DNA from 4 places in the Rossellomorea sp. GAMAL-10_SWC genome. Region 4 is predicted to be linked to each of the others. Evidence: predicted binding sites of a transcription regulator. Region 4 holds the regulator's gene; each other region holds the start of a gene.
The links. The regulator Rex, encoded in region 4, represses fermentation and respiration genes when NADH is low (regulators of the CRP and FNR family bind a similar motif). The targets are predictions, from matches to a motif close to TTGTGAAATATTTCACAA.
Positions count from the first base shown of each region.

Region 1 (7,775 bases), 560 kb from region 4:
TTTTTGTTTTTCTAGAATAACTTTATAAACAGTGATGCTCCGTATAACCATCTTGCAAAATTTACAATATCTTATTTAAATTTCACTTGATTCAATAATATAAACCGAGGACGGTCTAACATAATATTCCTTACTAAGTTTTTCCTTTATTCGATGCATTTCATCTTCAATTTTTTCTCCTCGAACAAAAGATCCCCCTTCGATTCCATTCTGATCATCTAGTAAAACATACCAAGAAAATCGAAACTCCTTCATAAAAATTCACCCTTTAAAATAAGAAACTAAAAATGACTATTTTTCATTATATTCACTAACCTCAAATTTATTTTAGTCAATCGTCTAAATATTCTTAAAAATCTTATAAAATAAACTGTCCTTTAAATGTTAGACGCCTACTAACATTTAAAGGACAATTCAAAGTATTAGTTTTATTAACAAGTTTGTAATTCTTTCATTTGAGTTAATAGTTGATAAGCATGATTTACACTTTCATTTGAGGGTGGTTGAATATCTTTTAAAGGATATTTTAATCCTAATGCTTCCCATTTATAAACTCCTAATTGATGATATGGTAAAATTTCTACTTTTTCCACGTTATTTAAAGTGTTTATAAAGCCACCTAGTTTTATTAGATCATCTTCAGAGTCGGTGATTCCAGGAACTAAGACATGTCTAATCCAAACCGGGATATTTCTCTTGTCCAAGTATTTAGCAAAGCATTTAATCTGCTCATTTGATTTTCCCGTAAGTTTTATATGTTTTTTTTCATCAAAATGCTTTAAATCTAATAATACTAAATCTGTGTATTCTAATACTTCGTCTAATTTTAATAGAAAGTTTGGATCAGTACAGAAACATCCACCAGATGTATCAATCGTTGTATGAATCCCATTTTTTCTACAAGATTTAAACAGTTCTAATAGAAAGTCTAATTGTAATAATGGTTCTCCACCACTAACTGTAACGCCACCTCCAGATGATCTCATAAATGGGATATAGGTCTTAATATCCTTCATTACTTGATCAACTGATATTTCTTTACCTACTCCAATTTTCCACGTATCTGCGTTATGACAATATTGACATCTTAATAAACATCCTTGAGTAAAGATTACATACCTAAGACCTGGTCCATCGACAGTTCCACAAGTTTCAATTGAATGTATATTTCCTGAAACCATTGTCATTCACCTCTTAACTATTTTTTTCCTAATTTAGTAAAAACATTAAAGCCTAGTGAAGCATTTCCCTCACTAGGCATGAATTACAGGGATTTTACATAGAACCGTGGAAAGTTCTATTTATTACGTCAATTTGTTGTTCCCTAGTTAGTTTTATGAAGTTAACTGCATAACCCGAGACTCTAATCGTTAATTGTGGATATTCTTCAGGATGTTCCATCGCATCCATTAATGTTTCTCGATTGAATACATTTACGTTTAAGTGATGTCCGCCCTTTTCTGTATAACCATCTAACATAGCTACTAAGTTTAATTTTTGTGTACTCTCATCTTTACCTAATGCTTTTGGAACGATTGAGAAAGTATTTGAAATTCCATCTTGTGCATCTTCATAAGGTAATTTTGCTACAGAACTTAATGATGCTAACGCTCCGTTTGTATCGCGTCCGTGTAATGGGTTAGCACCAGGGGCAAATGGTTCACCTGCTTTTCTTCCGTCTGGTGTATTACCTGTCTTTTTACCATATACAACATTTGACGTAATCGTTAGAACTGATGTTGTATGAATTGAATTACGATATGTTTTATGTTTTCTTACTTTAGCCATAAAGCTTTCAACAAGTTCAACTGCAATGTCATCAACAAGATCATCGTTGTTTCCGTATTTTGGATACTCTCCTTCAATTTCGAAATCAACGACAATACCATTCTCATCTCGAATTGTTTTAACTTTTGCATGTTTAATAGCAGATAATGAATCAGCACAAACTGACAAGCCAGCGATACCTGTTGCCATTGTACGTTTTATATTTGGATCATGTAGTGCCATTTCAATTCGTTCATAGCTATATTTATCATGCATATAGTGAATACAATTTAATGTATTAACGTATAAGCCTGCTAACCAATCTAATAAAACATCAAACTTAACTTTTACTTCTTCATAGTCAAGATACTCTGATGTAATCGGAGCATACATAGGTGCTACTTGTGCTTTCGACTTTTCATCTTTACCACCATTAATTGCATATAACAATGCTTTAGCTAGATTTGCACGTGCACCAAAGAATTGCATTTGTTTACCGATTGTCATAGCAGAAACGCAACATGCAATACCATAATCATCACCATATTCTGGACGCATGATATCATCATTTTCATATTGAATTGAGCTAGTTTTAATTGACATTTTAGCGCAATATTGCTTAAATCCGACTGGTAATTTCGCTGACCAAAGTACTGTTAAGTTAGGTTCTGGAGCCGGTCCTAAGTTATCTAATGTATTTAAAAAGCGGAACGAGTTTTTCGTTACAAGTGGACGACCATCTATTCCAATTCCACCGATTGATTCAGTTACCCATGTAGGATCACCAGAAAATAATTCATTATAATCAGGTGTACGAGCAAACATAACTAATCGTAGTTTCATTACAAAATGATCGACTAATTCTTGAGCCTCTTGTTCAGTTAAAGTATTTTCTTCAAGATCGCGTTCAATATATATATCTAAAAATGTCGATACTCGGCCTAAGCTCATTGCTGCTCCATTTTGCTCTTTTATTGCTGCTAAATAGCCAAAATATAACCATTGGAAAGCTTCTTTTGCATTTGTTGCAGGTCCAGCAATATCAAATCCATGTTTTGCAGCCATTTGTTTTAATTCATTTAATGCACGGATTTGTTCATTTAGTTCTTCACGATCTCGTATTACTTCTTCTGACATAACACTTGTCGTTTTATTTAAAGTATCAATTTTATCTTTAATCAGTCGATCTACACCATATAATGCTACTCTTCTATAGTCACCTATAATTCTTCCACGACCATATGCATCAGGTAGACCTGTAATAACACCCGAACGTCTTGCTGCTTTCATTTCTGCTGTATAAGAATCAAATACGCCTTGATTATGTGTTTTTCGGTATTCTGAAAATATTTTGCTTATTTCTTCGTCAACTTTATATCCATAGGATTCACAAGCTGCCTCAGCCATTCGAATCCCACCATATGGTTGTAATGATCGTTTAAAAGGTTTATCCGTTTGGAATCCAACAATTTGCTCTAATTCTTTCTCTAAGTAACCAGGTTCATGTGAAGTGATTGTAGATACAATTTTCGTATCCATATCTAAAACTCCGCCCTTTTGGCGTTCTTCTTTAGATAATTTAAGTACTATATCCCAAAGCTTGCTAGTTGCATCTGTTGGCCCAACAAGAAAAGATTCATCCCCAACATAAGATTTAACATTTTTTTGAATAAAGTTTCTTACATCAATCGATTTTTCCCATCGTCCAGTTTCAAATTGTCTCCATTGTTCCATCGTATTACTCCTCCTCTACTGCATATAATACAGAAAGTTAATTAAGTATATAACAGATTACGTATTTAATTTATCATACGATGAACTGAAACTTTCACTTATATTATGAACATATTGTGAAACATTGAACAAAGTAATTAAGAAGTTAACTCATATAAACAACTAATTCTTTCCACTAAATTACATTTGCTTCATATAAATAGTAATTCACTCTGAAAACTTTCCAGTTAAACAACAAACTGTTATACTCAAAAGATAGTTACTGTATTAGCAAATTCACTAAAAAAGTGGACAAGACATTCACAATCCGGATATACGATAATACAATGGTTAATACAAAAATGAATAATCTCAAATTGAACAATGTTTCTTTAAAGGAGTAATTATGAATACAAAACTAAATCTTTCTAATTCGATTAATGAAAAATTAAATTTAATATATAATGAACAAATTCAAAAAGTTTTAAAAGAAGAGCAATTATTAATCGGAACAAAACAATATGTTTCTCAAGACACAACGATTTTAGAAGATGCTATTACTGCCCTTCTTCTTGGTAAAAATATATTATTAAAAGGACCAACAGGAAGTGGTAAAACGGTTTTAGCTGAGACTCTTTCAAAATTGCTTTATCAACCGATGCATAGCATAAACTGTTCAGTTGATTTAGATTTAGAAGGTATTGTTGGATACAACACAATTGCCTCTAATTCGAACGGATCTGAAGTAGTTTTCATCGATGGACCTTTAATGAAAGCAATGAAAAAAGGTCATATTTTATACATCGATGAAATTAACATGGCTAAACCAGAAACATTACCATTACTACATGGTGCACTTGATTATCGAAAAATGATTACAAATCCATTTACTCAAGAAGTAGTTAAAGGTGACGAAAACTTTAGGGTAATCGCCGCAATAAATGAAGGATATGTAGGAACAAGCGAATTAAATGAAGCTTTAAAAAATCGCTTCATTATTATAGATGTTCCATACATTAACGGGGAATCATTACTTCAGTTATTAAAAGATGAATCTGAACTAAAAGATGAAGACCTACTTAAGAAATTCACAAGCTTTTCAAGTGATTTAATCCCATTAGCAAGTGAAGGCAGAATTAGTGAAGATGCAGCAAGTATTCGCGGTGTTCTTGACGCATGTGATTTATCTGTTCATATACCAGTACTTCGAGCAATTGAACGCACAATTATCGCTAAATTAAGTGATGACATTGAGCGTGTAACTGTTAGAGAACTAGCTGAAAGTTATTTTCTTTCTTGAAATGAGTGATGATTAACATATGAAACAAATCATTTTTAACAATAAAAAAATCGACGCTTCCACTTTTCTTCAAATGGAAAATTTATCGATTTCTCTTTCGAAAGATCGAAGTTCATTTTTAGAATTTGATTTTCAGGCGTATTACGACGATGAAGAACAAAAATTTACTGTAAGTCATTTTTGGGATACACAAGAGTATAATACACAGTTACAAGGTTTGAAATCAGATGTATACTTAAAAGCTTTAGGTAATAAACATTACTCAGATTTTAGTGAATTCAAAGATACACTAAAGGAATTACAGGAAACTCATTTAAAAAGTTTTTTCACACAATTGTTTGTCCTTCTTGAGGATATCCGACTTGAAGAGTTAATTATTCATCAAAGACCAGGTACAAGACAGTTATTTTCTACGAGAAAAAAAATATATAGACATTATTTTCAATCACAATTTAAAGCAAATGAAATGCGTAATTTCCAATTAGATCAATTGTTTTGTTTAATTTATCTTTCACTTACTTCTACTCAATTAACTTATCAAACGAATGAACAACTCGAGGATATTTTACCAATCCTCTTCCAAGCGTTTGAAGCTAAAAAAACAAGTGATGTTTCTTCCATTGTATTTAGAGTGCAGCAGAGACTACTCGCACTATATAAGGAAGATATGATTCACACATATTTTGGCTATTTACCGTTAAATAAAATTAACGAATTAGCTTCATGTAATAGTAAAGTAAAAGAGCTTCAAAATGACGACCAGCAAGAGGGTCTTGATGAAAGAAATAGCGAAGACGAAAGATTATCAACCTGGCATAGAGAAAGCAAAAATAATGAAACAGATGATAATTTTTTACGATTTGAAGTTGAAAGTGGTACAAAAACTTCTATTAAAGCAAATTTTGCACGTGAAGAAGAGGCCGGCGATCAGGCAATTGCAAATGCATTTGGTTCCTCCAAACAAGGAGAGAATAAAAAGTCAAAACAAACTGATTCATATGAGGCTACGAATTCATCCTCTTCACAGCAAAATCCTTTTGGTAAATACAATAGTAATGTTTCTATTAAATATAAAGAGGCAATTGGGCAAACCGTTACCGAAAAGAAACAGTATTCTACATTGTCTTCAATGGTATCTAAAGATGTTAAAGAACTAAGAAAAACGATTGAAAAATCATTAGAAAATAAACAAAATGCACCTACTGATAAGTACTATGGTAGGTTAAATAAAAAATGGATTCGACTTTTCACAGAAGAAATTCCTAAAATGTTTTATAAAAAACAAACTGAATCGAAAGAATTAGATGCCGTTTTCTACTTATTAGTTGATTGCTCTGGATCGATGTTTAATAAAATGGATGAAGTGAAAAAAAGCGTCATTTTATTCCATGAAACATTAAAACAATTAAAAATCTCTCATAGCATTAGTGGCTTTTGGGAGGATGCTTCAAATGCAACAAAAGAAGACAAACCAAATATTTTACATCAAGTCATTCCGTTTTCAAGCTCTTTATCGCCTTCAGTAGGTCCAAACATTATGCAACTTCAAGAAGAAGAGGATAATCGTGACGGCCTAATGATTCGAATTGTTTCAGAAGAACTCGCTAAACGTTCGGAAAAGCATAAATTTTTGCTCGTGTTTACAGATGGCGAACCTTCAGCATTAGATTATTTCCAGGATGGGATTATCGATACACATGAAGCAGTTAAACAAGCTAGAAAACTTGGAATTGAGGTAATCGGTACATTCATTGAGGAAGAAGAACATCAAGAAGAAACTTCACAATTAATGAAAAATATTTATCAGCACCATTACTTAATCGCCTCAAATGCAGAAGATTTAAGACTTCAACTAAAACCAATGTTAAAAAAATTATTATTAAGAAGCATAGAATAAGATAGTTGTCCATAAGATGAAAAGAAATAGGCTTACTAGTGGCCTATTTCTTTTTATTTTATAAATTTTGTCGAACAGATTTACATAACGAAATCGTATTTCCTATTGATTTTTAAAATTAAACGGAGTACGATAAATTTTGACGACTTAGAGAGATGCATATTTAAAGAAAAGCTAGTGAATAACCGCTAGTTTGTTTTGTATTTAAGGGGGATTAGGACTATGCCTACTTCAATTAAAGCAACATTTTCACGTGTACGATTCGTATTACTGGTTGCGTTAGTAGTTTGGCTAAAAACGTATATTGTTACTCTGTTTGGATTCGATTTAAAAATTGATACAGTCTTTCAAAATGTAATATTATTTATTAGCCCTTTGGCATCCTCATTATTCCTTGTAGGGATCGCAATTTTTTTCAAAGGGAAAAAACGGAATACGATCGCGCTATTGATTAATTTCATTTTAACCTTGCTTTTATGTGGAAACGTTTTATTTTACGGATTCTTTAACGACTTCATAACATTACCAGTGCTGTTCCAAACTAGTAATATGGGTGATTTAGGATCAAGTGTAAAAGAACTAGCAAGCTTTAAAATTCTATTTATGTTTATTGATATTCTTATCCTATATTTGATCTCAAAGAAATTTCCTAAATTTTCAAACACTGGTCGAGTACCTTCATTTATGAAGTCAACTTACTATTTAATAACGATTGCAATTGCAGTTTTAAACTTAGGTTTAGCTGAAATGGAAAGACCTGAATTACTTACTCGTTCGTTTGATCGTGAAATGCTAGTAAAAAATCTTGGATTATATGTTTACCAAGGTTATGATTTATCACTTCAAACAAAGACTTCAACACAAAAGGCCTTTGCAGATAGCAGTAAATTAACTGAAATTGAAAACTATGTAAATAGTAACGGCGCAAAAGCAAATGCAAAGCTTTTCGGTAAATATAAAGGTAAAAATGTTATTGTTATTTCTTTAGAATCAATGCAAAATTTCACAATTGGCGCAAAGGTTAATGGTAAAGAAATAACTCCATTTTTAAATAAATACATTAAAGAAAGTTATTATTTTGATCACTTCTATCACCAA
Region 1 covers NZ_CP144911.1:3,552,973-3,560,747, forward strand. The annotation lists gene V5E38_RS17665 (hypothetical protein) at 76-255, opposite strand; gene pflA (pyruvate formate-lyase-activating protein) at 432-1,181, opposite strand; gene pflB (formate acetyltransferase) at 1,276-3,501, opposite strand; gene V5E38_RS17680 (ATP-binding protein) at 3,887-4,780, shown strand; gene V5E38_RS17685 (vWA domain-containing protein) at 4,800-6,677, shown strand; gene V5E38_RS17690 (LTA synthase family protein) at 6,900-7,775, shown strand, end outside.
Region 1: the regulator Rex is predicted to act here: its motif matches at 3,616-3,633, upstream of pflB (formate acetyltransferase).

Region 2 (7,775 bases), 1.7 Mb from region 4:
TATAAGTGGGCTAGTTTACTTACCAATTGTCGTTCCAGATATTTTAATGGGACTTTCATTACTAATACTATTTACTAATTTCCATATTGAATTAGGTAGTATCACAATTATTATTGCCCATGTCACTTTTTGTATTTCATATGTCATTATTCTTTTAGCAGCACGACTTTCAGGAATGTCATCTGATTTAGAAGATGCTGCAAGTGATCTTGGTGCTACACCATGGCAGACATTTAGATTTGTAACTTTACCAGCGCTAATGCCTGGAATTATAGCTTCAGCACTTTTATGTTTTACATTAAGTATTGATGATTTTGTCATAAGCTTTTTTGTTTCAGGACCAAGTTCAACTACATTGCCAATTTATATTTATGGAATGGTTAAAAAAGGTGTAACTCCTGAAATAAATGCAATTTCGACGATTTTAATTGTTACAATTATTTTCTTAATGGTAATTTCTGAAGTTTATCGTACAAAAGGTATTAATAATCAAGAAGAATCAGAGAAAAAATCCTATATCGTTTAAAAGTGCTTCTAGTGACCTTTTTTCTAGTTCCACTTAAAAACGAATATTCTGGTTTTTAGAATTCAATTAAGACATACTGGTTTATGTGCCAAATTTTAAGGAGGTAGTCAGTAGGCATTATGAGTATATTTAGAAAAACTGCTACAATAATGGTTTCTTTAGGCTTAGTAAGTTTACTTTTATCTGCCTGTTCAGTTGGAAAAAAAGAATTAAATATTTATAGCTGGGCAGATAATTTTGACGAGAAGGTTTTAGAATCATTTGAAAAGAAATATGATGTTAAAATTAATTATCAAGTTTTTGCAAGTAATGAAGAGTTGTATGCAAAACTAAAAGCTGGTGGTTCGAATTATGATGTAATTCAGCCTTCAGATTATATGGTTAAACTAATGATTCATCAAAATATGTTGGCTAAATTGGATAAAAGTAAGATGCCAAATTTAAATAATATTTCACCAGAATATACAAATCAAGAGTTTGATCCAAAAGGTGACTATTCTGTTGTTTATACTGGGGGATTAACGGGGATTGCTTATAATCCAAAATATGTAAAAGAAGATATAAATAGCTGGGATGATTTATGGAACCCAAAATACAAAGGTCATGTAACTTTACTTGATGACAATAGAGAAGTATTTGGAATGGGATTAATTAAAAATGGTTATTCAAATAGCTCAACAAATGAAGACGAATTGCTAAAAGCTTATAACAATTTAAAAACATTAACACCTAATTTATTAGCATTCGACACAGATACGGTGAAACAAAAGTTTATTACAGAAGATGCATGGATTGGTCAAGTATGGTCCGGAGATGCTGCATATATTCAAAAAGAGCTTAAAGATATAAAATGGGTTGTACCAAAAGAAGGATCATCAAGATGGGCAGATACTTTAGCAATACCAAAAGATGCAAAACAAAAAGATCTAGCTGAAAAGTTTATTAATTATCTATATGACCCAAAAGTAAGTGCACAAAATTATGAGGCGATTGGTTATGCGGATCCAAATAGTAAATCAGGACCATATCATTCGGCGGAGTATAAACAAAATCCGTTTATTAATGTAACAAAAGAACAAACTGATGCAACCAACTGGATTAAGGACGTTGGGGACCAAACAGAATTATATGATAAGTATTGGACAGAATTAAAAACTGGCAAATAATATTCCAAACTAAAAAGGTTATCTCCTAAGAGATAACCTTTTTAGTTTGAGATTAATTTGTTTAATAAAAATCGAAATTGATCCCTTTCACTAGGTGAAAGATTTTCGAATAAATTTAGCCACAATTCCTGACGGAAATTGAAGTTTTCTTCAATTAAACGTTTTCCTTCATCAGTTAATTCAAGCCATGTAACTCTTCGATCACGGCTATCTCTTTTTCGAGAAATTAAATGATTATTAACCAATTTATTCACAGCTGTTGTAATAGAACCTGAAGATAGTCCAATTTGTCTTCCAAGTTCAGAAGCAGTAAGTTTTTGATTTTTATATATTAAATATAAAAGCAAATATTTTGGTGGAGTTAAGGAGTTTTTTACTTCCTCATCAGTTTTTTGCCAGTTTTTTCGAACTCGAATCATTAAACTTGTTAAATCATCTAGAAGAAGTTTGTCGTTTTCGGTTAACAAGGAAGAGCACACCTCCTAAATTATGATTTAAAGTTGTTAATAAAGTGGGTATTGTACGTATAGGTTACCAATGTTCTAAATCATTTTCAAGAATGTAGTGAATTTAGTCAAGATTTTTAAATTTGTCAAGTTTTGGCTGTATAGTATCTATAGTGTTTTGTAAATAGTATGATAAAAGACATTGGTAGGGGTGAAATTCAATGTTTAAGTATTTTAAGTTTAAAATAAATGATACTGTTCAATTTGTAAAGAACGATGGTCATTTCTATCGAGTGATCGGGTACAGGATCGAAAAAAGTATTTATTTAAATGATGAGTACAGTAGCATTATTTATGAACTCTTACGAGAATTTGATGGTCTTCAAGTAGACGCTGAAGAAGAAGAATTAGTAAGCGTATCGAACTTTGATGAATTCTACGGTTCAATGTTTGAAAAACTAGGTACATTTACAATTAAGTTTGCTAAAAAGCAAGAAGAAGTAAAGAAAACAAACATAGGTGAAGCCTCATCTGTGGACGAGCTATTAGATAAATATAATGATTATCGAAGACTGGCAATACTTTTTAAAGATTGTCTTTACGATTTAGCTGCCGAAAATGTTCTAAATGAGCTCACCGATTTTTCTGAATCAAAAAAGGTTTGAAACTCTAATTTACAACGTAAAAAAGATTACATGCATTAAGCATGTAATCTTTTTTCATTAGTTTTAATTGTAACAGATTTTTTTTGAAATTTACTTTCATAGACCAATTCTGTTACTTTCGCACAGATTGCAACAGAAAGAATTGTATATCCTACTTCATTCCATGATAGGTAAGATAGTGAACAAAGAAGAATGATAGAGTCAAAAATAAAATATACTTTACCAATCGATATTTTTGATTTTTTGCTCATTATGATTGTTATTAAATCATCTCCACCAGTTGCACCACCACTTCTTAGAATTAACCCTAAACCAAGTCCAGCGAAAATTCCACCTAAAATAGCGGGTATCCAAAGATGATTTCCGAAGTTAAATGTAATATTAGAAGATGTTTTTTCTATTATAGAATAAAAAACAGAAAACGAGATGGCTCCGATGGTAGTATTGATTAATAATTTTCTACCTAAATACAATCCAGCGATCAAGATAATTGGAATATCGAGTAGCAAAGTTGTAATTGAAGGTGATATATTTAGTGCGTTCTTTACTAATAAAGCAATACCAATAAATCCACCTTCAGCTAAATTATTTTGATAATGAAAATGATACAGTGTAGTGGCTAAAATAAATGAACCAATTAAAATCATTAAGGTCTCACCCAAACGATTGTTACTCATTGTTATTTCCTCTTTTCGTAGTTAGTAGTTAAAAGTACAGCTTATAAACTAACTACGTACATATAGAGCTCGTAGTTAGTTTTTTGGCTTTCTAACTACATAGCTATATATCATTGAAGAAATAACATAATCGCCTGTCAACCATAGTTTCGCCTACCTTCAGTTTTATTTTAGAGTTCTTTTGGTTCTCTAAATTAAAACTGCTAAGTGTAGGATAAGTCTTTCCGTTGCCAAATGCTCCTTCGAGCAATCATGGTTACACGTCCTTTTTACCAGTTTTGTTAGAAAAATCTAACAGGTGAAAAAAGTTCTACAAGAACTTATTCCTAATTTTATCATATGCGGAAATTTTTGAAAAAAGAAAAGAATTAACAAAAATCTACAAAAAGTTAAAATAAATGTGAAATATTTCACAAAAAAGACATAGCATTTTCAATTAAAACGATATATATTATATTTGTAAACGAAATGTGAAGTATTTCACAAGGTGATTTGATTAAATGGGACGTTTTGAATCCTAATTGGATAATTAATGTCCAACATCAGAGGAGGAGAGCCAAATGGCTGTTCAAGAAAAAATTGTAAAAGAAATTAGTAACGCTTCTGAAATGGTGAATGACTTAGTCGTAAAAGGACAAAAAGCATTAAAAGAATTTGAAAACTTTAATCAAGAACAAATCAATGAAATTGTACATTCGATGGTTTTAGCTGGTTTGGATCAACATATGCCACTTGCTAAAATGGCAGTTGAGGAAACTGGGCGAGGAATCTATGAGGATAAAATAATTAAAAATATTTTTGCAACAGAATATATATGGAATTCAATAAAAGATAATAAAACAGTTGGGATTATAAGTGAAGATCAACAAACTGGCATAACAGAAATTGCTGAACCTGTTGGGGTAATCGCAGGTGTCACTCCAACTACTAATCCGACATCAACAACATTATTTAAAGCAATCATTGCGATTAAAACAAGAAACCCAATTATATTTGCTTTTCATCCTTCCGCACAAAAATGTAGTAGAGAAGCAGCAAGAATCGTTCGTGATGCGGCAATAAAAGCTGGAGCACCTGAAAACTGCGTACAATGGATTGAAGTCCCTTCAATTGAAGCAACAAAATGTTTAATGAATCATGAAGGAGTAGCACTTGTTTTAGCAACCGGTGGTGCTGGAATGGTTAAATCGGCTTATAGTACTGGAAAACCTGCTTTAGGGGTTGGACCTGGTAATGTACCATGCTATATCGAGAAATCTGCAGAAATAAAGTGTGCAGTAAATGATCTTATTCTATCAAAAACATTTGATAATGGAATGATTTGTGCATCTGAACAAGCAGTTATTGTAGATAAAGAAATTTATGATGAAGTGAAAGCAGAGTTAAAAGCAAATAATTGTTATTTTGCTACAAAACAAGATAAAAAGAAATTAGAAAAGCTTGTTATAAATGAAGCAACATGTGCTGTAAATGGTGATATTGTTGGTAAATCTGCATATGAAATAGCAGCGTTAGCTGGGGTAAATGTCCCAGTAGATACAAAAATTCTTATCGTTGAATGCGAAAGCGTTGGCGCAAATGAACCTTTAACTAGAGAAAAACTAAGTCCAGTTTTAGCTGCAATTAAAGTAAATGGAAAAGAAGAAGGGTTTAAACGTTGTGAAGAAATGTTAGAGCTAGGAGGATTAGGCCATTCGGCAGTTATTCATAGTAATAATGAAGAAATTCAAAAAGAATTTGGTCTAAGAATGAAAGCTTGTCGTGTTATTGCAAATGCTCCTTCAGCACATGGTGGAATTGGGGATTTATATAACGCATTTATTCCTTCGCTTACATTAGGCTGTGGTTCACACGGTAAAAACTCTGTATCAACAAACGTAACAACTGTTCACCTATTAAATATTAAAAAATTAGGAAGAAGAAATATGAATATGCAATGGGTCAAACTGCCACCGAAAATTTATTTTGAAAAATATTCAACTCAATATCTAGAAAAAATGCCTAATATTAAAAAAGCATTTATTGTAACAGACGAAGCAATGGTTAAATTAGGTTATGTTGACGTAATTAAATTTTATTTGGAGAAAAGACAAGAGAATATTCAGATTGAAATCTTTTCAGATGTAGAACCAGATCCTTCAGATGTTACTGTAATGAAGGGTGCAGATAGAATGTTATCATTTGAACCGGATACAATTATCGCTTTTGGCGGTGGATCAGCTATGGACGCAGCCAAGGGTATGTGGATGTTCTTTGAATACCCGGAAACTACTTTAGACGGACCGAAACAAAAATTCTTAGATATTCGAAAAAGAGCTTATAAATACCCTAAATTAGGTCGTAAAGCTCAGTTTGTCGCAATACCTACTACTTCTGGTACGGGTTCTGAGGTTACACCTTTTGCCGTAATTACTGATAAAGCTAATAATATTAAATATCCTTTAGCTGATTATGAATTAACGCCTGATGTTGCAATTATTGACGCTCAATTCGTATCAACTGTTCCTAAAAGCATTACAGCGGATACAGGTATGGATGTATTAACACATGCAATTGAGGCTTATGTAAGTGTATTAGCAAATGATTATACAGATGGATTAGCTTTACAAGCTATAAAATTAGTATTTAAATACTTGCCTAAAGCATATGAAAATGGAAACGATTTTGAAGCTCGTGAAAAAATGCATAATGCATCAGCTATCGCAGGTATGGCATTTGCAAATGCGTTCTTAGGAATTAACCACAGTTTAGCGCATAAAATTGGAGCGGAATTCCATATCCCTCATGGCAGAGCAAATGCGATCTTAATGCCGCACGTAATAAGATATAATGCAAAAAAACCAACTAAATTTACAGCATTCCCTAAATATAAGCATTTCATTGCAGATGAACGATATGCTGAAATTGCTCGTTTCCTAGGACTTCCAGCATCAACTACTGAAGAAGGCGTTGAAAGTTTAATTGCAGCAGTTATTAAGTTATCAAAGGAATTAAACATAAAGATGAGTATTGAAGCACAAGGAGTTTCTGAAAAAGAATTTTTAGAAAAAGTTTCATATTTAGCTGATCGTGCTTTCGAAGATCAATGTACTACTGCAAATCCAAAACTACCTCTAGTAAAAGAATTAGAAGAAGTTTATCTGAATGCTTTCAAAGGATGTTAATTCATTAACTAAAAACTTGAGTTTCAAGCGTTTGTCTTTCGAGGCGTGAAGCCTGGTGAGGAGCGGAGTTACCCTAGACGGTAATGAGCACCGCTCAACAGGCGAAGCAACGGAGAAAGCGAGCGTTTGGCGGGCAGTCTGGGAGCACCTAAACAGGTGCTTCTTTTTTGACTAATTATATTTTGATATAATAGTCATATTGAAAGTGGTGATTAAAGATGGAGTTAAAGCAACAAAATCCATGGTTTAGGGTAATAATAGGTGTTGAGCATAAAAATCAAACAGTGGAGTCATATTTAAAAAATGTGTGGCAGTTTCCAAAGAAGTTGCTACATGAATTAAGGATGGCAAAAGGTTGTAGGATTAACGGAGAAGTTAAACCTTGGAATACAATCCTTTTGAGTGGTGACCAAGTTGAAATGCAATTGTACATAGAAGAGGAATATGGTGTAATTCCACAAGAACAATCTATTGAGGTCTGCTACGAAGATGAACATTTACTTATTGTTAATAAACCGTATGGAGTCGATACACATCCAAATGAAAAAGGACAGTTAAATACATTAGCAAATGGGGTAGCATTTCATTTTCAAGAAAATGGATTAAAAACAAAAGTACGCCATATACACCGCCTCGATAAAGACACTACCGGTGGAGTCGTATTTGCTAAACATGCTTTAAGTAGTTCAATTCTAGATTCGATGTTAAGTCAACGTAAAATAAAACGTACCTATACTGCTATTGTTGAAGGGAATGTAAAATTACCTAAAGGTACAATAAATGAAGCGATTGGAAGGGATCGACATCATCCTACCAGAAGAAGGGTTTCACCAAAAGGCGATAAAGCAATTACACATTATAAAAAAATAAGCTATATATCAAATTTGAATATAACGATATTAGAATGTCAGTTAGATACTGGTCGAACACATCAAATCCGAGTTCATTTAAGTTTTTTAGGTCATCCATTAATTGGAGATCTATTGTATGGTGGGAAACAAAAATTACTGAAACGTCAAGGATTACACGCTAGTAATGTACAATTTACACATCCTTTTACGAAAGAAAATTTATCGATTGATATCCCATTCCCTTCGGACATAAAACAAATACTTAATGAAAAGTGAGATG
Region 2 covers NZ_CP144911.1:852,564-860,338, forward strand. The annotation lists gene V5E38_RS04045 (ABC transporter permease) at 1-526, shown strand, start outside; gene V5E38_RS04050 (polyamine ABC transporter substrate-binding protein) at 646-1,692, shown strand; gene V5E38_RS04055 (MarR family winged helix-turn-helix transcriptional regulator) at 1,734-2,159, opposite strand; partial or broken gene V5E38_RS04060 (YodN-related protein) at 2,360-2,558, shown strand; partial or broken gene V5E38_RS04065 (YodN-related protein) at 2,675-2,803, shown strand; gene V5E38_RS04070 (YitT family protein) at 2,839-3,450, opposite strand; gene adhE (bifunctional acetaldehyde-CoA/alcohol dehydrogenase) at 4,041-6,644, shown strand; gene V5E38_RS04080 (RluA family pseudouridine synthase) at 6,863-7,771, shown strand.
Region 2: the regulator Rex is predicted to act here: its motif matches at 3,879-3,896, upstream of adhE (bifunctional acetaldehyde-CoA/alcohol dehydrogenase).

Region 3 (7,775 bases), 740 kb from region 4:
ATCCAGATTCCAGGGCAATTATGCACCTAATTGCTATATTTAATGGAATTTACTATCAATATTTGTTTGTAGATGGAAAACAGAATAGTTGGAGTACAAAAGGTAAGGGGATCTATCCTAAAAAACAGCACTTTAAAAAAGAAGATATAGCTTTTCGTGCAGATGGCAGTGGCACGGAATTTGCTATTGATCCATTTTTATTGTATTCAAAATCAAGTAAGCTTTATGGCGGAAACGAAATTCAATCACTTGGTTTTGAAGATACTCAAAAGTATTTTGTTCGTATTTATTCTGTTAATACATATGGAGAAATTAATTTATTATCTAATGAATTGAAAATTACTTTGTAGGAACAAATGATTTTTATTTTTTAAGATGATTGAAAAATTATACAAGAAACCCCAAAAAGGAATAATAATTTTTAAGAAAAACGCAGGCATTGCTAAAGTTTTAACGATAATGTTTGCGTTTTTTGTTTATAAAACATAATCCAATAATTTTAAATAATGTAAACATTAATTCGTTAGTTCTATCTTATTAGTATTAAAATCAGTCGATAATAATAGTGAACTCAAACATTATTAAAGGGTGGAAATTGATGTGGTTCGCTAGGTAAAACGCTAACTAGTAAAATGATTTTATATATTTCAAAAATGAAAACATTATATTCGCTGATAAATGAGAAAATTAAAAAGAATTCCAAATATATAACTCTATTATGTGTAGAAGAAAAAATGAGGAGATTCGAAAAGTTTAATGCAATAATTCCCCAAAGTTTGTGATTTATTAGTATTCCTCACTTGTTATAACAATTTGTTGAAATGGAAATGCTATCTTAAATATATATTTATAAAAGAACATTAGGTGAACTTATGAACAGATTTGATGAACGCCATGCAAGTTTAATTTATTTTCTTTTTGAAAAAAATGATTGGTGTAGTTTAGCTAATTTATCCGAGAAGACAGGGTATTCTCGAAGTACGATTTGGCGAGACATTACTTTTTTAAATTCAGCTTTACCTAAAGGGTGGTTCATTGAAAAAAGTGAAACAGAGGGAGCACGTTTAATTAAATCTCCAAACGGTACCCTTGAGGGCATATGGTCTTATATGAAAAATGAGAATCCATATTTTCAAATCTTAGAGTATATTATTCTTAATAATGGTGTGACGATTAATGAAATTTCAACAGCTTTTCATATAAGTAGATCAACTGTATATAGACAGTTGGATCAAATAAAAGAAGTTGTAGAGGAAGCAGGCATTACTCTTGATACTAGCCCTCTTAAATTAAGTGGTGACGAGAAAAAGGTACGTCGATTTATGATGCAATACTTGGAATATAAGGGGCTAGATTATCTAAACGATTTAAACAATATAGATCTCAAAAATTTTCGAGATACAATCGTAAATTATACTACTGAACTTTCGATTACTCTTCATCTCGGAGCTATTCAACGTTTATCTTTTATTTTAGAAATTATTAATATTAGAATTTCTATGGAGTGTTATGTTTCTTTTTCTAAAGATATTTATGATAAATATAAAAATACTCTATATTTTGATATTGCAAAGAAAATGTTTCCATTTATGGAAAAGTGCCCAACTAGAGAACAACAAACACAAGAAATTTTATACTTTTGTCTCTGTCTTTTAAGTGAAGTTATGCCAAATAATATGACAGAGGAGCTTTATAAAATTCGTATTAAAATGAAAGAGAATAGAGAAGATCCTCGTGTACTGTTTTTAAATGTATTATCAGATTACTTGCACTTTGATTTAGCGCAGGATGATGATTTTCTTTATAAATATTTTTCAACAATTAAACGTACCAAGTATGATACTCAGTTTTATACGGATACTCGCATGAACACTGCGCTTCCATTCTTACCTTATGTGGAGGAACATCCATTATTTATTGGAATTGGAAATTTAGTAAAAAAGCATCTTGAGAATGAAACTATGTCATATGGAAAACTAGAAATTTTAGAATTGTTTTTGTTAGTAGAAGCTTTTTTAATTCGCAAAAAGAATGGTATGAAGATCAATACTGTATTGATTTGTCGTACCTATATTGAAATGGATTATCTTTACGAACTTCTTGATTATCACTTTGGAAAACACCTTGTTATAAAAATTTATGATTTATCAGATATAGATGTAATTAAGAGGCACAATCATTTAGATTTAGTGATATCAACATTAAAAGGTCAATTTTTGAAGGAACATTTACCAGTTTTAAAAATATCTACGTTTCCAACAGAAGCTGAACTAAGTGGAATTAGAAAGTTTATTAATCAATACTTTACTAAACGACTATATTTACATGAAATATTGCCGGATTAATTCTTATAGAAAAAACTCTTAGTCATTATTAGACCAAGAGTTTTTAATATTTTATCAGGTTGTTGTTTGTGAAAAATAACTTATTTAATAATAGTTAAACAAATGAATAAACAATTCTAAAAAAAATTACGTAATTATATATATAAAAGGAGTTCTTTAGATTGTATTATTAAACTAGAATGCTAGAATTTAAAAAATGTTAATAATCGCTAGTATTTTCATACCAGTCTATTATCTATAATTAATTTACTACTCTTGGAACATCTACATTGTACGTTAAATTTATAGTTTTAAGTTCAAAAGGACGCAAGCGATTAATTTAAATTTCGTTTACTAGTGTACGTGTAGCATAGTAATGATTCTTTTCTAAGTAATTTATAATCTCTGTTGTATAAGCACCATATGGGTAAACAATTAATTTGCTACCAGAATCGAACCCGTTATCTAGGAGCCAAGTTTTTGCAGTTTCTATTTCTTCAATTTGTTGCTCTATTGGTAGTGTATCTAGACGTTTATGAGTATTTGTTTGATTTATGATTGCCAAACCATTATTTTGCAGTTCTTTAAGTTGTTCAATATTCCTGAAAATTTTTATATAATGTACCTAGTTAAAAGAAATACTTTAATTTTTAAGATTCAAAATAGTATTATTTGAATAATGAAGAGGTTATAAATAAGAACAAAAAGCATCATCAAGAACGATGATGCTTTTGTTTATTTAACTAAATTTATTGAGAAATAAACATTTGTGTCCATGCGTTAGAACGTGAGTCATAACCTACACCAATTTGATCTAATTTAGAGTTCAAAATATTTGCCCGGTGACCTGCACTATTCATCCATGCTTTTACTACCTCTTCTGGAGTTTTTTGTCCTTTTGCAATATTTTCAGCTGCATGATTATAAGAAATTCCGAATTTTTTCATCATATCAAATGGTGAACCGTAAGTTGGACTATTATGATCAAAATAATTTTTATCAGTCATGTCTTTTGACTTAATACGAGAAACTTTAGATAATTCATTATTAGCTTTAAAAGGTTTTAAACCAGCTTTTGTCCTCTCTATATTAGTTAATTCTATAACTTTTGATTCATATGGAGATAAAGAAGCAGGCACTTCGATTTTTGAAGGTTTTTCAGGTGCTTGATCTATTGGTTTTGATGGTGAATTTGGTATTACTGGTTGAGCAGGCTTAGATGGTGAATTTGGTATTACTGGTTGAGCAGGCTTTGAAGGAACATTTGGTATTACTGGCTGAGCTGGCTTTGATGGGACGTTTGGTTTTATTGGCTGAACAGGATTCGATGGAACGTTTGGTATTACTGGCTGAGCTGGCTTTGAAGGAACGTTTGGTATTACTGGTTGAACAGGTATTAGTGGAATATTAGGTGTAATTGGTTGTACAGGTTTAAATGGTATATTTGGTATTTCTAGTGTTGTAATTTGTTGGTGATCATTGTTAATAGTTTGGCCAAGGTTGCTTACTATATTAGATTTAAACAATTCACTAGGTTGTATGGAATTATTTGAAGGTATTTTATTAGAAAATGTATTATCTATTGATAACTTAGGTAAGATAAAATAATGGTATAAAGCATTATTGAATAGATGATTTTTTTGAATAGAGTGTTTTGTATCAGCATGTGTATGTGTATTAAAAATTAGAGATCCAATTAGAACAGTGAATGTAATTGTTTTTTTCATTTGTAAATCCTCCAATTAAAATTAATGTGTTGTGCTCCTGTCGAGAAGAACAATTTAAGTCTAACAATTATCTATACAAACAATTGTTTCATTATTGAATTGAGTAATTTCTTAGATAATACAATGGGCATTGGTAGTTGTTTTTACTACCTTTTCGAGAAAACGAATAGATAAATTTGGAAACATTACGAAAAAAAATTTGATTTTTTACTTTAACAATATAATCTTCATAATTAAAATAGGTAATTAACTTAAGTTTGCAGACATGATACACTCCGATAATGAGAACATTTGTATCCGATCTAATACAAAAAAAAGCCATCCTTTCTGATTAAGTGAAAGAACGGCTCTTTTTCGTGTGAACTGGTAAATTTAGCTTTTAATTCATACTAAATAATTCATATGTGTATAGAGGTAAATAGAAAATAGTAAATAGACTCAGTGTAATTAAAGAAAGAGTAGCTCGAAACTGTCAGATGTATATCGAGTTTATATCTATCTAAATGGTGAATTAGTTCGTTACCGAAATGTAATTGACGGTGCATTTTATTGGACACGTTTCAAATAGTCTAAAAGCTGGAGATGTTGTACGTTTAGTACCAACAGATGCTAGAGGTGTTCAGGGAAAAGCAATAGAAGTAATTGTACAAGAAAATAATTGGTTAGCTGCTCCAACTTTGAATAAATACCACGAAGGAGATGCGACTTTATCAGGTAAAGTTGCAGAAGGTACTTCTTATGTAAATGATAACTTAATTCGTAAGCGTAACGTAGAAGCAAATGGAGTTGACCTTATTTCTTATTTAGGTGACGCAGGTGCTAAAGTTTGGGGATACCATCAAGGTTGTTCCATTCAAAAGTAGCGCCTACAGTTAATGAATTCATAGGATTGCTTCAATAATGTTTATTTTCATTTAATCAGCTCAGTAATAAGGAATAAAAATGAGGCGACTATTTTATCATAAAAAAGTAACTTAAACAGTAAATGTGAATTATGTCACAAAATAGACAATTTATAGACACGATTTAGACAAATAAGATTAAGTCAAAACCCCTTTGGAAAAGTAAACTAGAAGTAACAAGAGATACCATTGAATGGTTCTCTAAAATTTACTTAATGAATTATTTGTGAAAAAATGTTCAAAGTATGCTCGAGTTTATTGAAAATTTTTTTGAAATGATTTTTATCCTAAGGGGGATGTACTGTGAGTGTGTTAGAGCTTGCAAGAATACAATTTGGTTCCACTACAATTTTCCATTTTTTATTTGTACCACTTTCAATAGGTTTAGTATTTATGGTAGCAATCATGGAAACATTGTATGTTTTTCGAAATAAAGAAGAATATAAAAAGTTAACAAAATTTTTTGGGCACTTATTTTTAATTAATTTCGCAGTTGGTGTTGTGACAGGTATTATTCAAGAGTTTCAATTCGGTATGAACTGGTCTGAATATTCCCGTTTTGTTGGGGATGTTTTTGGAGCACCACTGGCAATTGAGGCACTTTTAGCATTTTTTATGGAGTCTACATTTTTAGGAATTTGGATATTTGGTTGGGAAAAACTTAATAAAAAAATTCATTTAATGTGTATTTGGTTAGTTGCTTTCGGAACGTTAATGTCTGCGTTTTGGATTTTAGCAGCCAATTCTTTCATGCAGGAGCCAGTAGGCTTTGCGATTAAAAATGGTCGTGCAGAAATGACCGACTTCTTAGCAATCATTACAAATCCACAACTTAAAGTTGAGTTTCCTCACACAATTGCTGGAGCATTAGCGACTGGAGCGTTATTTGTTGCGGGTGTAAGTGCGTATAAAATCTTAAAAAAACAGGAAACAGAATTATTTAAAAAAGCATTTAATCTTGCAATGGTGTTCGCGCTAATTGCAGGAATTGGTGTTGCATTTAGCGGACATTCTCAAGCGAAGCATTTAATGAAAACACAGCCGATGAAAATGGCTGCAAGTGAAGGTCTATGGGATGATAGCGGAGACCCTGCAAGCTGGATGGTCTTTGGTCTGATTGATTCGAAAAAGAAAGAAAATAAATATGAGGTAGAAGTACCATATTTATTAAGTTATCTAGCTTATGAGAAGTTTGAAGGTAAAGTACCTGGTATGAATACATTACAAAAACAATATGAAAAAATATATGGTCCTGGAAATTATATTCCACCAGTTAATACAACTTTCTGGAGCTTTAGAATTATGGCAGGAGCAGGAATGGTCATGATCTTAATGTCGATGCTAGGTTTATATTTTAGCTATCGTAAAAAATTAGAATCAAAAAATCTATTCTTAAAGGCATCAATTTTACTAATTTCTTTACCGTTTATTGCAAATACAGCTGGATGGGTTATGACAGAAATAGGTCGCCAACCATGGACAGTATTCGGTTTAATGACTACTGCTGCATCTGTATCACCAAATGTTTCAAAAGGATCACTGATTTTTTCAATCACAACATTTACAACAATGTATGCAATTTTAGCAGCTGTTCTAGTTTACTTGTTTGTAAAAGAAATTAAAAAAGGAACACACCATGTTGAAACTGAAAAAGTTCCTACGGTCGATCCGTTTGAAAGGGAGGTAACAATTGTATGATTGCGTTAAATGAATTATGGTTTTTACTCGTAGCAGTTTTATTTATCGGGTTCTTCTTTTTAGAAGGCTTCGATTTTGGTGTAGGTATATCTACAAAGCTACTAGCCAAAAATGATACTGAAAGAAGAATTTTAATAAACACAATTGGACCGTTTTGGGATGCAAATGAAGTGTGGTTATTAACAGCAGGTGGAGCAATTTTTGCAGCATTCCCAAATTGGTATGCAACGATGTTTAGTGGATACTATATTCCGTTTGTATTTGTATTAATAGCATTAATCGGACGTGGTGTTGCTTTTGAATTTAGAGGCAAAGTTGAAAGTTCTAAATGGGCAAAGGCTTGGGATTGGGTCATATTCTTCGGAAGTTTATTACCACCATTTCTATTCGGTGTATTATTCTCAAGTATTCTTAGAGGAATGCCAATCGATCAAAATATGAATATCTCTGCAGGTTTTACTGATTACGTTAATTTATTCACTGTAGTCGGTGGTGTAACTGTGACATTATTATGCCTATTACATGGATTAATGTTTTTAACATTAAAAACGGTAGGAGAATTAAGAGACCGTGCACGTTCTCTAGCTCGTATGGTAATCATGCCAGTATTCCTATTCTTAGTTGCATTCACTGGTATGGCATATTTTGAAACAGATATGTTTAAAGTAAAAGCATATATAACAGTTCCGCTTATTTTATTAATCGTAGTATCTTATATTCTTGCTACAATATTCATCTTTAAAAAACGTGATGGTTGGTCATTTGCTATGTCGGGTCTTGGAATTGTACTAACAGTCGGGACACTGTTTACTTCCCTGTTCCCAAGAGTCATGATTAGCTCGATCAAAACTACGTATGACTTAACTGTTTATAATGCTTCATCTGGTCCTTATTCATTAAAAGTAATGACAATAGTTGCATGTACACTATTACCATTCGTACTAGGCTACCAAATTTGGAGTTATTATGTGTTTAGAAAAAGAGTGGATGAGAAGGATTTGACTTATTAATGGGAAAAGATCTTATTAAATATAAAGGGATTAATCGTTTATTAATAATCCTATCTTTTTTAACAATTATACAAGTAACGGCAATTATTATTCAGGCATATATGCTTTCACAAG
Region 3 covers NZ_CP144911.1:4,853,819-4,861,593, forward strand. The annotation lists gene V5E38_RS23410 (hypothetical protein) at 1-350, shown strand, start outside; gene V5E38_RS23415 (BglG family transcription antiterminator) at 873-2,345, shown strand; gene V5E38_RS23420 (polysaccharide deacetylase family protein) at 2,665-2,940, opposite strand; gene V5E38_RS23425 (CAP domain-containing protein) at 3,074-4,051, opposite strand; gene V5E38_RS23430 (hypothetical protein) at 4,591-4,914, shown strand; gene V5E38_RS23435 (cytochrome ubiquinol oxidase subunit I) at 5,257-6,651, shown strand; gene cydB (cytochrome d ubiquinol oxidase subunit II) at 6,648-7,661, shown strand; gene cydD (ABC transporter ATP-binding protein/permease) at 7,661-7,775, shown strand, end outside.
Region 3: the regulator Rex is predicted to act here: its motif matches at 5,037-5,054, upstream of V5E38_RS23435 (cytochrome ubiquinol oxidase subunit I).

Region 4 (7,775 bases):
ATACCGAACACGGCAGTTAAGCTCTTTTGCGTCGATGGTAGTTGGGGGTTTCCCCCTGTGAGAGTAGAACGTCGCCTGGTTTGGATTTTTTATGGAAATACATTATTTCCACATTATCGCGGGGTGGAGCACGAACGAATATGCTTCGAAGTAATTACTTCAGCATACCAATCGAGCCGCTACTTGTATTAACATCCTGAGATTGGGATGGTCTTAACAGGTTAAACTTCATGGTTTTAAATTAAATTGTTTTCTCATTATCGCGGGGTGGAGCAGTCTGGTAGCTCGTCGGGCTCATAACCCGAAGGTCGCAGGTTCAAATCCTGTCCCCGCAACCAAAATGGTCCCGTGGTGTAGCGGTTAACATGCCTGCCTGTCACGCAGGAGATCGCCGGTTCGATCCCGGTCGGGACCGCCATACATACGATTCTTAAAACGAAACAAAAAATTGTTTCGTTTTTTTTATTATATTGGAAATGTGTAATATATAATTAGACCTTATTTGTAAGATTATTACTTATAACGATAACTGTTTAAAACAGAATCTGACACAAGCAAAGACTGCCTAACTCAAACTTAATTTGGAAGCTTAGGTAGAGGTTACAAGGAGCCTATGCGACTAGAAGACACTGTTTACGGCATGCAAAAAGCGGGATAAGTAACAAAAGAAAAGAAAACAACCTAATGTAAATTTCAATAATTAATTTAAACTATTCAAAAGAATATTACTGTTTGACATTCGCTTAATGTTTTGAAATGATATAATATGGCAAAGTTAGAAATAGACGAGTTAGAATTTTGGTGGTGAAGTAATTGGAAATTGTTTTACATACAAATACTGAGGAAGAAACTCAAGAAATTGCATTTTTTCTCGGACAACTAGTGCAACAAAAAGATGTAATATTATTAGAAGGAGACCTTGGTGCTGGAAAGACCACTTTTACAAAAGGATTTGCTAAAGGTCTTGATGTAAAAAGAACGGTTAATAGCCCAACTTTTAATATTATTAAAGAATATAAAGGTAGAATTCCTCTATATCATATGGATGTTTATCGTTTAGAAGGTAGTAGTGAAGATTTAGGCTTTGATGAGTATTTTATGGGTGAAGGTGTTTGTGTTGTAGAATGGGCTCATTTAATTTCAGATTACTTACCAAATGAATTCTTAAAAATCATAATAACTCATGAAGAAAATGGTAGAATGATTACTTTTATTCCAAGTGGATCTAGGTATGAATTTATTTGTAAGGAGTTAATAAAAAATGACCGTTTTAGCAATTGATACATCTACAAATGTTATGGGGATTAGTCTAATAAAAGATCAATCTGTTATTGGAGAAACGATAACATTTATTAATAAAAACCATTCTGTACGATTAATGCCAGCAATTAGTACTTTAATGGAAGAATGCAATATAAAACCAAAGGAACTATCTAAAATAGTAGTTGCAAAAGGTCCAGGCTCTTATACAGGTGTACGCATTGGTGTCACTGTGGCTAAATCATTAGCTTTCACTTTAAATATCCCAATAATCGGAGTATCAAGTTTGAAGGTATTGGCTGCTAACGGGCGATATTTTAATGGATTAGTTTGCCCATTATTTGATGCAAGACGCAACTTATTATTTACTGGTCTTTATGATTTTAGAGGGCAGGTTACTAATGAGGTATTAGAAGACTGCAATATTGACCGAAGTATATGGATTGAAAAGCTTCAATCTTATAATGAACAAATCTTATTTATTGGTAATGATGTATCAATTCATAAAGAATTTATTATTGAGCATTTAAAAGATAAAGCTGTCTTTGCAAAAGAAAGTATGAATAACCAGAGACCAAGTGAACTGTTTACATGTAGCTTAGAAGAAAAAGAAGAATCAGTTCATAATTTTGCACCAGAATATTTAAGATTATCAGAAGCAGAAGCTAATTGGCTAGCAAGCCAAGAAAAGTAGGAGGATATTATGATCTCATCGGTTGCTTTTCGTAAAATGAAAGAAGAAGATTTAGATCAAATAGTAGAAATTGAAAAACAATCATTCCCTACACCATGGACATATGATGCTTTTTATAATGAGTTGTATTCGAATCAATTTGCCAATTATATAGTGGCTGAAGTTGATGAGAAAATAATAGGTTATTGTGGATTATGGGTGGTCATTGACGAGGGACATATTACAAATATAGCTATTTTGCCAGATTATAGAGGAGTAGGTCTTGGCGAAAAGTTACTTTGTGCGGTAATGGAAACTGCTAAAAATCTTGGAGCAGATACATTAACATTAGAAGTTAGGGTATCGAATCATGTAGCAATGGGACTATATCGAAAGCTGGGCTTCCAAGATGGTGGTATTCGAAAAAGCTATTATACAGATAATTTTGAGGATGCATTAGTTATGTGGGTGAATTTGAAATGATAAATGAAAATTGTTTAATTCTTGCTATAGAGACAAGCTGTGATGAAACTTCAGCAGCAGTTGTTAAAAACGGAAATGAAATTTTAAGTAATGTAGTAGCTACTCAGATAGATATCCACAAACGTTTTGGTGGAGTTGTACCTGAAGTTGCATCACGATTACATGTTGAACAAATAACTTTAGTAATCGAAGAAGCAATGAAGCAGGCACAGGTAGAATATGAAGATCTAGCTGCCGTTGCAGTTACAGAAGGTCCAGGACTGGTTGGAGCGTTACTAATTGGGGTCAATGCGGCAAAAGCAATTGCATTTGCACATGGATTACCGCTTATAGGAGTACACCACATTGCGGGTCATATTTATGCTAATCAACTTGTACAGCCCCTGCAATATCCACTATTAGCATTAGTAGTTTCTGGTGGACATACGGAGCTTGTCTACATGAAGGAAGATGGCATTTTTGAGGTAATAGGTGAAACAAGGGATGATGCAGCAGGAGAAGCTTATGATAAGGTCGCTAGAACACTTAAATTACCTTATCCAGGTGGTCCTCACATTGATCGTCTAGCACAAGAAGGTAATGCGACTATTCCTTTTCCTAGAGCTTGGTTAGAAGAGGGTAGCTATGATTTTAGTTTTAGTGGATTAAAGTCAGCAGTTATTAATTATATGCATAATGCCGAGCAAAGAGGCGAGGAAGTATCACCTGCGGATGTCGCAGCAAGCTTCCAAGAGAGCGTAATTGAAGTAATTGTTTCAAAAACAATTCAAGCTGCAAAAGAATATAATGTAAAACAAGTTTTATTAGCCGGAGGAGTGGCAGCTAATAAAGGATTGAGAGCTACATTACAAGAAGAGATGAATGCTTTGAGTAATATAGAATTAGTTATACCACCACTATCACTTTGTACAGATAATGCTGCGATGATTGGTGCTGCTGCATTTATCCGTTTAAAACAAGGAAAACTAGGTAATTTGGCATTAAACGGGAATCCAGGTTTGGATTTAGAGAATATGTAAGAAGTACTTATTCACAATTTTTTAATAAAATGTGGATAAGTACTTTTTATTTGTTAAAAACTTATTAAACTATGTGTACAAAATTGTGTATAACATTACTGTTTTTCTGTGGATAATGTGTATAAACCTGTGTAAAAGCTAAATGATGATTGAATATATGTGGATAAATATGTAGATAAGAAAAACGGATAGCAAAAAGCTTATCCGTTTAGTCATTAATCTTGTAAGTTCTCCCATTCTTCCATTAGGTCTATTAACTTAGCTTCGATCTCATTTTTCTTATTTGTTAATTCTTGTACTAATTGAAAATCACCATAAACTTCTGGCTTACATAATTCTAGTTCGATCGTCTCTATATCAAGCTCAAATTGCGATATATTACTTTCAATTTCCTCTATTCGGCGCTGAGTTTGACGTAGTTTTTTCTTCAATTCTTTGTCTTGTTGATAATCAGAAATTGGTTGAGAGGATTGTTTAACCTGTGCTAATGTAGCCTCTTTTTCTGCTTGTTCTTTTTCAAATGCTTCGTTTTTCTTAAATTGGTAATAGTCATAATCACCCAAATAAATTGATAATCCTGCTTTTGCTAGTTCAAAAGTTTTTGTGGATAATCTGTTCATAAAGTAACGATCATGAGAAACAAATAAAATCGTTCCAGGGTAGTCTAATAAAGCATTTTCTAACACTTCTTTACTATCTAAATCTAAGTGGTTAGTAGGCTCATCAAGAATTAGGAAATTAGCTTTTTTCATCATAAGCTTAGCCAAAGCTAATCTTGCTTTTTCTCCACCACTTAAAGAGGTAACAATCTTTGTCACGTCATCTCCAGAAAATAAAAAGTTCCCTAATATTGTTCGAATTTCTTGTTCGGGCTTTAATGGATAATCATCCCAAAGTTCGTCTAATACTCTTTTATTAGAAGTTAGTTTTGCTTGCTCTTGATCATAATATCCAACCGAAACGTTTGCACCAAAATCAATCGTTCCCTGTAATTTTTCTAAATCTCCTATAATCGTTTTAAGTAATGTCGATTTACCAACACCATTTGGACCGACTAAAGCAACACTATCGCCTCGATTCAGTACGAATCTCATCGGCTCATCAATTGTTGGGATACGATCATAGCCAATAAATAAATCTTGTACAGACAACACATCATTACCGCTTTGTTTTTCAATTGTAAATGAAAAATTAGCCGAAGATTCGTCTCCAAGTGGCCTGTCTAATCGAACCATACGATCTAATTGTTTCCTACGACTTTGAGCTCTTTTGGTAGTTGAAGCACGCGCAATATTACGCTGCACAAAATCTTCAAGTTTAGAGATTTCCTCTTGTTGCTTTTCGAACTGTTTTAACTCTTGTTCATATTGAGCTGCTTTTAGATCAAGGTACTTACTATAATTACCAACAAATCGTTGATGCTTATGATTAGATATTTCATAAACAATATTAACAACTTGATCAAGGAAATATCGATCGTGGGAAACGATTAATACAGCACCAGGGTATGACTGTAAGTAGCGCTCCAACCAACTTAGAGTGTCAATATCTAAATGGTTCGTAGGCTCATCCAGGATTAACAAATCAGGCTTTGTCAATAATAGCTTACCTAATGCCAGTCTCGTCTTTTGTCCACCGCTTAACGAAGAAATTTTTGTTTCGTAATCTTCATTACTAAAACCTAAACCACTAATTATTGAACGAATATCTGCTTCAAACTGGTAACCACCGTTTTCTTTGAAAGTATATTGAAGATGATCATATTCATTCATAACCTTGTCATAAACGGCTTGATTTGAGTAGACATCCTCTCTAGTCATTTTAACTTCTAATTTTCTCATATTGTCCTGCATCTCTACTAAATGATTAAATACAGAATAATATTCTTCCCAAATCGTTTTATCGCTTTGTAAACCAGAGTTTTGGGCTAGGTAGCCTACAGTAACGTCTTTAGGTTTATTTATTTCACCGCCATCATAGGATATTTCGCCTGCTATGATTTTCAATAATGTAGATTTTCCCGCACCATTACGTCCAACTATGGCAACTCGATCACTCGTTTGAACTTCTAATTTTATATTTGAAAGTATAATGTCACTACCAAAATACTTTGAGACATTATTTACTTGTAAAAGAATCATGGATAACACCTCATTGCAAAATTTTTTATGTATGTAACTGTAGACTGTCAAAATTCTTAAATATAGTGTATATTTTACATTAGAACAAGTACTTTATTACTAAAATAAAGTCAAATTACACACCATAGTAAAAAGAATTACAGTAAGTGGGGGATTAAAAAATGGATTCGGAACAAATTAAAATTCCACAAGCTACTGCTAAACGTCTACCTTTATATTACCGTTTTATAAAGAATTTGTCTTTATCAGGTAAACAAAGAGTTTCTTCAGCAGAGTTAAGTGAAGCAGTAAAGGTAGATTCCGCTACAATTAGAAGAGATTTTTCATATTTTGGAGCACTCGGTAAAAAAGGTTATGGCTATAACGTAAATTATTTATTAACTTTTTTCTCGAAAGCGCTTAACCAGCATGAAGTTATGAAAGTTGCATTAATTGGTGTTGGTAATTTAGGAACAGCATTCTTACACTATAATTTTATAAAAAATAATAATACAAAAATTGAGATGGCATTTGATATTGATCCAAATAAAATTGGTACTGAAATAGGTGGAGTACCCGTTTATAATCTAGATAATCTAGAGGAAGTTATGAATGAAGATATCCAAATCGTTATTTTAACTGTTCCTGCACCTGTAGCACAATCAATAGCTGATCGATTAAATGGAAAAAATATTAGAGGAATCTTAAATTTCACACCTGCACGAATTAGTGTACCAGAACATATTCGCATTCATCATATAGACTTAGCAGTTGAACTGCAAACATTGGCATATTTTTTACAACAATAAATTCATATCAAAATAAAAACCCCCAAAAAAATTGGGGGTTTTTGGTTTTAATGTAAATTGATCTGCTGAAAAACGACAAAAGAGTTCATTAACATATGTGTTAAGATTGGTACCATAATTGAGTTTGTTCGTTTATACAGATAACAAAATACAAAACCGATTAAAAAGTATGATAAAAAGAAGGGCATGTCTCCGTGCATAAGCGAAAAGATCGCTGAACTAATCCCAGCAGAAATAATAAATGGTAAACGATTATAAAGCCTTTTAAAAATAATTCGACGAAAAATAATCTCTTCTAAAATTGGTGCAACTAGACTTGGGATGATAATAAAAGCCGGGTTAAGCTTAGCGATGTTTATGATATTTTGAGTATTTTCTGAGCCCTTATGTAAATCAAATACATAAATTAAAATTAAATTACAAATGATTTGAGTTAACATTGTTATGAAATAACCTAAAATAACCCAATTTATTATTGTACGAAAATTAGTTTTTAGATTCTTTATTCCTTCATAAATGGGTTTATGTAATAAGATAAGTATAATAATTAATCCACTAACGAAACTAATACAACCCCATAATGCCACCGCTTCAAGAGAAGCTGTTTTCTGATCCACTCCAACGTATAAGTTACTATTTAATAAATAGGGCACCCCAAATACCGCTGAATATTGAAGAACGACATACGTTAATAAAATCCATAAATCTCTAGTTTTCAATACGATAGCTCCTTTGTGTTGATATTTTTCAGAACCCAAAGGTTTATAACAACACGTACATTATTTTACTCGTTTCTTTTGTTTCTTAAAAGAAATTTTCACTTTTTATTTTACTTTTGATTGTAAAGAAAAAAACTTATTAAATTTCGACAAGAAAAGTGCCTGCTTCGGGCTTGCAAAATTTTTTGATATTATTTAAACTAATAATTGTGTTAGCACTCAATATACATGAGTGCTAAAAAATAATGATTTGATTATTGAGGAGGTATTACACATGTTAAAGCCATTAGGTGATCGTGTTGTAATTGAGCTTGTTGAGTCTGAAGAAAAAACTGCTAGTGGTATCGTGTTACCAGGTAGTGCACAAGAAAAGCCACAAGAAGGCAAAGTTGTTGCAGTAGGTACTGGCCGAGTACTTGAAAATGGTGAGCGCGTAGCTTTAGAAGTATCTGTAGGTGACCGCATTATCTTCTCTAAATATTCAGGAACAGAAGTTAAGTACGGTGGCACTGAATACTTAGTACTTCGCGAAAACGATATACTTGCAATCATAGGTTAATAAAATAAAAATACTTAAATTAAAAAATAAATTTTTTATATTATAAGGAGGTCATTTTCATGGCAAAGGACATTAGATTTGGTGAAGAAGCACGTCGCGCAATGTTACGTGGTGTAGACGCTTTAGCTGATGC
Region 4 covers NZ_CP144911.1:4,116,458-4,124,232, reverse strand. The annotation lists rRNA gene rrf (5S ribosomal RNA) at 1-80, shown strand, start outside; tRNA gene V5E38_RS19895 (tRNA-Met) at 262-338, shown strand; tRNA gene V5E38_RS19890 (tRNA-Asp) at 343-418, shown strand; gene tsaE (tRNA (adenosine(37)-N6)-threonylcarbamoyltransferase complex ATPase subunit type 1 TsaE) at 814-1,281, shown strand; gene tsaB (tRNA threonylcarbamoyladenosine biosynthesis protein TsaB) at 1,262-1,954, shown strand; gene rimI (GNAT family protein) at 1,964-2,416, shown strand; gene tsaD (tRNA (adenosine(37)-N6)-threonylcarbamoyltransferase complex transferase subunit TsaD) at 2,413-3,435, shown strand; gene V5E38_RS19865 (ABC-F family ATP-binding cassette domain-containing protein) at 3,651-5,576, opposite strand; gene V5E38_RS19860 (redox-sensing transcriptional repressor Rex) at 5,738-6,364, shown strand; gene V5E38_RS19855 (CPBP family intramembrane glutamic endopeptidase) at 6,412-7,083, opposite strand; gene groES (co-chaperone GroES) at 7,358-7,642, shown strand; gene groL (chaperonin GroEL) at 7,702-7,775, shown strand, end outside.